DNA from 2 places in the Providencia sp. 2.29 genome. Region 2 is predicted to be linked to the other one. Evidence: predicted binding sites of a transcription regulator. Region 2 holds the regulator's gene; the other holds the start of a gene.
What was found. Region 2 encodes CRP, which controls carbon source genes, mostly activating them, when cyclic AMP is high. Its sites were predicted from a motif close to ATGTGANNNNNNTCACAT; they were not measured.

Region 1: the regulator CRP is predicted to act here: its motif matches at 2,074-2,091, upstream of pth (aminoacyl-tRNA hydrolase).

Annotation. Positions count from the first base shown of each region.
Region 1 covers NZ_CP065420.1:2,584,188-2,588,624, reverse strand. The annotation lists gene ychF (redox-regulated ATPase YchF) at 90-1,181, opposite strand; gene pth (aminoacyl-tRNA hydrolase) at 1,304-1,894, opposite strand; gene ychH (stress-induced protein YchH) at 2,193-2,465, shown strand; gene prs (ribose-phosphate diphosphokinase) at 2,790-3,737, opposite strand; gene ispE (4-(cytidine 5'-diphospho)-2-C-methyl-D-erythritol kinase) at 3,802-4,437, opposite strand, start outside.
Region 2 covers NZ_CP065420.1:372,635-377,071, forward strand. The annotation lists partial or broken gene I3B46_RS01590 (IS5/IS1182 family transposase) at 336-470, shown strand; gene I3B46_RS01595 (hypothetical protein) at 496-1,470, opposite strand; gene crp (cAMP-activated global transcriptional regulator CRP) at 1,666-2,298, opposite strand; gene I3B46_RS01605 (OsmC family protein) at 2,603-3,007, shown strand; gene I3B46_RS01610 (phosphoribulokinase) at 3,081-3,947, opposite strand; gene I3B46_RS01615 (YheU family protein) at 4,005-4,223, opposite strand; gene I3B46_RS01620 (hydrolase) at 4,220-4,437, opposite strand, start outside.

The DNA.
Region 1 (4,437 bases), 2.2 Mb from region 2:
CAGCATAAAACCCAGTTAATGTCATGAATTTTATGCTGTTTTATTATGATTTGATACTTTGTGAAATAATATAAGGCTAAAGCGCAGGCTTACACATTAAACAAGAAGTTCAGCACATCGCCATCTTGAACAATGTAATCTTTACCTTCTGCACGCATTCTACCGGCTTCTTTAGCGCCTTGCTCACCGCGGTATTTAATAAAATCATCAAATGCGATAGTTTGAGCTCGAATAAAGCCTTTCTCAAAGTCAGTATGGATCTTACCGGCGGCTTGTGGGGCTGTTGCACCGACAGGGATCGTCCATGCGCGAACTTCTTTCACGCCAGCAGTAAAATAAGTTTGTAGGTTCAATAACTGATAACCTGCACGGATCACGCGGTTTAAACCAGGCTCTTCAATACCAAGATCTGCCATAAACTCATCACGCTCCTCATCTTCCAATTCAGCGATATCTGATTCGATAGCGGCACAAACAGGAACGACGACAGAACCTTCTGATTCAGCAATTTTATTTACCGTATCTAAATAAGGATTATTTTCAAAGCCATCTTCATTAACATTCGCAATATACATTGTTGGTTTGAGTGTTAAGAAACTTAAATAACGGATCAGTGCTTTTTCTTCTGCGCTAAGATCTAAAGTACGCAGCATGCCTGCGTTTTCAAGATGGGGTAAGCACTTCTCTAATACTTCTAATTCTGCTTTAGCATCTTTATCGCCACCTTTTGCACGCTTTTGTATGCGATGTATTGCGCGTTCACAGGTATCAAGGTCAGCGAGCGCTAATTCGGTATTGATAACCTCAATGTCCTCAGCAGGGTTAACTTGACCTGCCACATGGATGATATTGTCGTTTTCAAAGCAACGCACTACGTGGCCGATAGCTTCCGTTTCACGGATATTAGTCAGGAACTGGTTACCTAAACCTTCTCCTTTTGAGGCGCCTTTGACTAAACCCGCGATATCAACGAATTCCATCGTAGTTGGTAGAATACGTTGTGGCTTTACAATCTCAGCCAATTGGTCAAGACGTGGGTCTGGCATTGGCACAACGCCCGTATTCGGCTCAATTGTACAAAAAGGGAAGTTGGCTGCTTCGATGCCGGCTTTGGTCAACGCATTAAACAGTGTAGATTTACCCACGTTAGGCAGACCAACGATACCGCATTTAAAACCCATATGTTTCTCACCTTAAAAATAGCAAGGGGCAGGCGAGCGCTGCTCCTGAATGTTAGAAAATTGGCGCTGATTATACACAAAAAGTTGTTTTTGATGAAATGAACTCTTTACGTACACTGATTTTACGCTGTTGCTTTAAAACTATGTAGGCGATTTATCGCTTTATCCATCCCATCACTAAGTAAGATATCTGTGCACCTTAAGGACTCATCAATCGCTTCATCGATAAGTTTTTGCTCAGATGCAGGTGGTTTGCCTAAAACAAAACCAACAACTTTGTTTTTATCGCCTGGATGACCAATACCTATGCGTAAACGATAAAAGTTTGGGTTATTACTAAACTTGTTTTGAATATCCTTAAGACCGTTATGCCCACCATTACTACCGCCTAATTTCATTTTTGCAACACCGGGGGGTAAATCTAATTCATCATGCGCGACTAAAATTTCATCAGGGTTAATGCGATAGAAGTTAGCAACAGCCAGAACCGATTTACCACTCAAATTCATAAAGGTGGTTGGAACAAGTAACCGAACATCGTTGCCATTAAGGTTGATACGGGCGGTATAACCGAAAAATTTTGCTTCTTCTTTTAAAGATTGGTTATGGCGTTCGGCAAGTAAGTCAACATACCATGCTCCAGCATTATGACGAGTTTGGGCGTATTCAGCACCTGGGTTGGCGAGGCCAACAATTAGTTTTATTTTGCTCACGGCTAATTATTCACTGTCAGTTAAGTCAAAAAATTATATCTAGTTTACCTTGTGATAGGGGGATGTACAAAATTGAAATAGGGCAATGAGGGGGTTATTTAGTTTCGTATGAAACTATTCGGGAAAAATATTTTTAAAAAAAGCATCTTTTGTACAGAAATTATGGGAAAAGTCTCACCATGTGATAGCCATCGCAAACAATTTTACTTATTACACTATAATAATCATATAACAATATAATTTTTTCGAATATTTCAATTATGCTTTGCTTATCAGTCTACTGAGATAGGAGGTAGATATGAAACGTAAAACAGCAGTTTTGGTTGGTAATATTTTGATGGCGTTAGGGCTAATCGTTATGATAGGAAGTATTGCACTGAACCTATCTTCCCATATATTTAGTCTCAATTTACCGGACATGATCACAATGGGCTCCTTGTTTGGCATCTTTGTTGGTGCGATGATCTGGTTAACTGGAGCGAGAATTGGCGGTAGAGAAAAAATTGCTGACCGTTACTGGCTAATAAAACATTATCCACATTCAAATAAAGATAACCATCGTTATCCATAATATTTGTTTTTAATTTATGTGGTACTAACAATATTAGTTGATCTTATTTAGCAACGAAGGGTGATTTCATATTTTAGATAATCACTCTTTTGTTTTTTTATTCACCTCTAACTCTCTCTTCTTTCGTGCGTATTTTATCACCATGGCAATATGAAAAATTAAGCCAACGAGGTTGCCTATAGGCTATGGTGAGTAAAAATGAATGGATAAATAAAGCCCCTACGGTTGATATTCAACCGTAGGGGCGCTACTTAAATTATGACATTTCTTTGATTTTCAAAGCAATATAGAAAAACGAGGTATTGCTACCTCGTTAATTAATTCTTAGTGCTCGAACATCGCAGAAATTGACTCTTCATTGCTAATACGGCGAATTGCTTCGGCCAGCATGCCTGAAAGTGTCAGCGTGCGAACTTTGTTCAATGCTTTAATTTCAGGTGAAAGAGGGATTGTGTCACAAACAATGACTTCATCAATGACTGAATTTTTGATGTTGTCTACGGCATTACCTGAGAAAATCGGGTGAGTTGCGTATGCAAATACGCGTTTTGCACCACGCTCTTTCAGAGCTTCAGCCGCTTTACACAGCGTGCCACCAGTATCTATCATATCGTCGACTAAAATGCAGTCACGACCAGAAACATCACCAATGATGTGCATCACTTGGGAAACGTTCGCACGAGGACGACGTTTATCGATGATTGCCATATCAGTGTCATTTAACAGTTTCGCAATTGCTCTAGCACGGACGACGCCGCCGATGTCTGGAGATACAACGATTGGGTTTTCCAAATCTTTCTGCAACATATCTTCCAGAAGAATAGGGCTACCGAATACGTTATCAACAGGAACATCAAAGAAGCCCTGGATCTGCTCAGCGTGTAGGTCAACGGTGAGAACACGGTCAACACCTACACTGGACAGAAAATCGGCAACAACTTTAGCGGTGATTGGTACACGGGCAGAACGTACGCGACGATCCTGTCTAGCATAACCGAAGTAAGGGATAACAGCGGTAATACGACCAGCAGATGCACGGCGCAGCGCATCGACCATAACAACCAGTTCCATCAGGTTATCATTGGTTGGTGCACAGGTTGACTGGATGATAAAGATATCACCACCGCGAACATTTTCATTAATTTGAACACTGACTTCGCCGTCGCTAAAACGACCAACAGCCGCGTCTCCAAGATTAGTGTAAAGGCGGTTAGCAACACGTTGTGCTAGTTCCGGTGTAGCGTTACCAGCAAAAAGCTTCATATCGGGCACGAGAAAAACCTCAGGCTTGCGTCCAGAGAGATATTGTTGACCAATAACCGATGCTAAATCGTTATTATTGGTGCAATACACGGGTTATCCCAGCGCGGAATTTGTGCAACGGCGATTCGTTCACCCCTTGAGCGACGAAACCATGCACCCACGATGGGGCTTTATTTAACACCTTAAGGGCATCAGCTTGTGTTTCAAATTCAGAAAAAACACAAGCACCTGTCCCTGTAAGGCGAGACGGGGCATATTCTAACAGCCAAGAAACGAGCTGTTCAACCTCACGAAAACGTTTTCTTGCAATTGGTTCGCAATCATTTGCGTACGGAGCCAGTAATAATGCGGCTAGTGAGCGTTTTGGAGAATTTCGATTTAATTGCGGATCTGTGAAGATCATCGGAGTTGAGATTTCAATTCCTGGATGTGCAACCAGATACCATTTCTCTTTAGGCGAGGCTGGAGTCAAAATTTCACCTATTCCTTCCGCAAAAGCGGCATGGCCTCGCACAAAAACGGGAACGTCTGCTCCAAGGCTTTTACCTAGCTCCGCTAACACGTCATCACTCACTGCTGTTCCCCAGTGAGTATTTAATGCAATAAGTGTGGTGGCCGCATTGGAAGAGCCTCCACCGATACCGCCGCCCATTGGCAATATTTTATTGATTTTGATATCTGCCCCGAGAGGTTCTGAATAGCCTAAAGT
Region 2 (4,437 bases):
AACCCGAGCTCATTCTGCCACTGACCACTAATAATCAGCTATGGGCGGGGGCGCAAGTACCCCATGGTATACTGTCTTGATTTTACCGCGTGTTCTTTAGCTGTTTGTGTTTTTACAGTACAATCACCTCGACTATAGACTTAAAAATCCTTAACTGTTCAATCAGTTACCAGTAGTTAATTTTATCTACTGAGATTTGATTTCACTTATTCAATAAATAACTTCATTGGCATGATTCAGCCAGCCCACACACTGGATGTCGGCAACAAGCGTTATATTTTTCGGGCTAAAAATCTAATTATCGCTGTCTCAATTAAGGAGCTGTGGACAAGTAATATTGGCACGTAGTTGAAAATGCCTTCCTGTAAATTTAGAAATACCGAGCCGTCGCAACTCGGTATCACAAATTAACAAGCAATTATGAAAACATGATTGCCTTAGCATGTTCAGTCATGTGGCTCCCTATATGATTTATTAAAAAATAAACAGCAAAGGTCAACATGCCTTAGCACTTTTTGTATTGATATTTTTTGTATGATTAATGCTAATTTCTTTCTTTGGCATTTTATCGATATTTGTTTTGCGCGGATCGGCAGTCGAAGGGGATAATGCCATTCCACTCAGGTCTCTTTTTACCTGCCCATTGATAATCACTCGCCCCTTGCCCTGAGAATGAGATGAAATAATGTCAGTAGCCTGATGAATGGAACGTTTTTTTCTAGGTTGATCTAATTCCTGAGTGATAGTCGGTATCTTGAGGGGAATTCGGCTTCCTTTTTGATGTGCGATTGGTTTTGGGGGCGTGAAATTTTTAATTATTGCCTCTTTCTCGGATTGAGTTTGTGCTTTTTTATCCATATACCATACTAAATCCAGCTCTGAGTAGTCAGTGCCAATAAGGCTTGCATTGAGTTCTAATTTTTTCAGGTGGATCATTGAATTCACCTTTAGTGATTCAGCAGAATAACTATTAGCATCTAAATTAGCAGCAACCCTCTCACATTTAGATCTCAACTGCTCAAGTTTTTGTCGAAGATCCGTTGTGGGTCTAGGTATATTTAGCGAATGAGCTGACTGGTTACCACTCATATTACAATCATGCTCTTTAATCGTATTTGTTGAATGCTTCGATTTTAATGAATAGTTCAATGGTAACGATAATGAGGGCAGAGAAGGGAGTTGACTCTCCTTTAGGATATTGGCGATATTCATTGCCGCATCGATTTTAGCTTGTCGCTCTTTAAATGCGTTGTCATCGAATTTTACTGGTGTAGGTAAGGTGATTGATATTGGCTTAATGCTATTTGTTTCGTTAAGAAACTTATATTTTGCCTCTAAATTATTTCTTTTTATCCGGCATGATTCAGAGATTGTCTCAGGGGTCATATTGCCACGCTTTAGCATCTCTGCATGAGCCGTGATTGTTTGGTTGATATATTTTAGGGATGGACGATGTTCACTTATTTTCATTTTAATAAAACCTTCAAATAATAGTATATTAATTATTCTAGATTTTATTTTTTAGTAGATATGAATAATATAAAATAACGATATTAATGCTATTTTCTGGTTTTTCGGTGATGTTGAAGCAAAAATGGCTCTATATCAAAGATATAAAGCCATTATGCAATCGCGGTCTTACCAAAGTGGTGAGACTAATATCGGTTAACGAGTACCGTACACGACAATCGTTTTACCGTGTGCGGAGATCAGATTTTGGTCTTCTAGCATTTTCAAAATGCGACCAACGGTTTCGCGTGAACAACCAACGATTTGGCCAATTTCTTGGCGAGTGATCTTAATTTGCATTCCATCTGGATGCGTCATCGCATCGGGCTGTTTCGCTAAATTAAGCAGAGTTTGTGCAATACGGCCTGTCACATCAAGGAAAGCAAGGTTACCGACTTTTTCTGAGGTGGTTTGCAGGCGACTTGCCATTTGCGCAGAAAGGCGCATAAGAATATCAGGATTGACCTGAATAAGTTGACGGAATTTTTTGTAAGAAATTTCAGCGACTTCGCAGGCACTTTTTGCTCTAACCCAAGCTGAACGTTCTTGTCCTTCTTCAAATAACCCTAGTTCACCAATGAAATCTCCCTGATTTAAATAGGAGAGGATCATTTCTTTGCCTTCTTCATCTTTGATTAAAACAGCCACTGAGCCTTTAACGATATAGTAAAGGGTTTCTGCTTTTTCACCCTGATGAATCAGAGTGCTCTTGGATGGATATTTATGAATATGGCAGTGTGACAAAAACCATTCAAGAGTAGGGTCTGTTTGTGGCTTGCCGAGAACCATTAGCGTTATCCTCTGTATGTTAATACAGCCATTCAGTTAATTGTAACGAGAACGGCTGGTTTTTAAAGTCACTAGCTTAGCATATTAATTCGCATTATAGAGCAAGTTAATACCAACACTATAATATTATCAATTGAAACCTTGAGTTTTGATCTTAACCCTATCAGGTGGAACTTTGTTTGTAACATATTCAACCGAGAAAGTCTTGCTTTTATCGGTTCAGCATCTTAAAGCAGCTATTTGATTGAAAGTATTTATGCAACAATGTTATCTTTTAGAAAATATTTTCCTAGGGGAATTAAATATGGAAGCAAGAGTTAAATGGGTTGAAGGTCTCTCATTTTTAGGAGAATCAGCATCAGGCCATCAAGTTATGATGGATGGCAATTCAGGTGATAAAGCTCCAAGTCCAATGGAAATGGTGTTAATGGCGGTTGGGGGGTGTAGTTCAGTGGATGTTGTGTCTATTCTACAAAAAGGCCGCCATGACGTAAAAGGTTGTGAAGTTAAATTAACCTCACAACGCCGCGATGAAGCTCCACGTTATTTTACCCATATCAACTTACATTTTATTGTAACTGGAACGGATTTAACGGAAAAAGCGGTTGAACGTGCAGTTCAACTTTCGGCTGAAAAATATTGCTCAGTCTCTTTAATGTTAGAAAAAGCGGTTAAAGTTACCCACAGTTTTGAAATCCAGAATCAATAATTTATTTATTAATTATATAATTTTTTTAATTCATGATGCTTATTTATTAAATAATAATAAGCATCATCGGCGCTTAATCGTGTTTCTGCTTTATTAATTTTTCAACGAGAGGTGTCATAATTAATTCCATGGCTAAGCCTAATTTACCGCCAGGAACAACAATGGTATTCATTGCTGATATAAATGAGCCGTTTAACATGGACAGTAAATATGGGAAGTCAATTTGTTCCAGCCCCCTAAAACGGATCACAATAAAACTTTCATCTTGTGAAGGGATCGCTTTCGCAGAAAATGGGTTTGATGTGTCGACAGTGGGGACGCGTTGGAAATTAATATGCGTACGTGAAAATTGCGGCGTAATATAGTTGATGTAATCCCCCATTGAACGAACGACGGAGTCCATGACGGCTTCACGTGAATGGCCGCGTTCGGTCGTATCGCGGATCAACTTTTGAATCCATTCAAGGTTAACAATTGGTACAACGCCCACCAATAAATCAACATGTTGTGCAACATCATTTTCTGGCGTCACCACCCCGCCATGCAAGCCTTCATAAAAAAGAATATCACTGTTCGCAGGCAGGGACTCCCATGGCGTAAATGTACCGGGTTGAAGCCCATACGGTACCGCTTCATCATAGGTATGCAGGTACTTACGCGATTTACCATTACCATGTAAGCCATACTCTAACAGTGTCTGCTCTAATAAGGCGAAGTCATTGGCTTCTGGACCAAAGTAGCTGATATGGCGGCCTTGCTCTCTCGCCTTGCGAATAGCCATGTCCATTTCAGGCCGAGTATAACGATGGAAACTATCACCTTCTAAGGTTGCGGCTTGAATATTTAATTGGTGGAATATTTTACGAAATGCCAGACTTGTTGAGGTGGTTCCAGCACCGCTAGAACCGGTAATTGCAATAATGGGGTGCTTTTTTGACATCGTGGACTCCCTGTGTTGCGTTACGTCCACGCTGTTTAAGCCATGAGCGAAACGGGGTTACGGGCGAAACTGATTTTTAGGCATAAAATTAACAGATTCGTGCAATTCTGACCAGACTAGCACAATTTCCCCAGAAACTAACAGCCGTTTCACATCATCCACTTTCTGCTGTAACGTCTTTTCATGCTCGCCGTAATCCGTTCCTTCACGGAGCACATAAGCTTCAATTAGGTTTTCCAAAGTTTCAGGTGCTAAATCTTTCCAAGGAATAATCATGATTGTTTATCCAAATACGGTGTTAGCCACTGTGGAATACGTTTCTCTAGCCACATTTCTGGCTTTCTTAAACTACCACTAACAAAACCAACATGCCCACCATGCTCTGTCATTTGGTATTCAATATTAGCAGGTAAACGTGAGATATCTGGCACGACTTCAGGTGCCATAAAAGGGTCATCTTTTGCGTGAATAATTAATGTTGGTTTTGTAA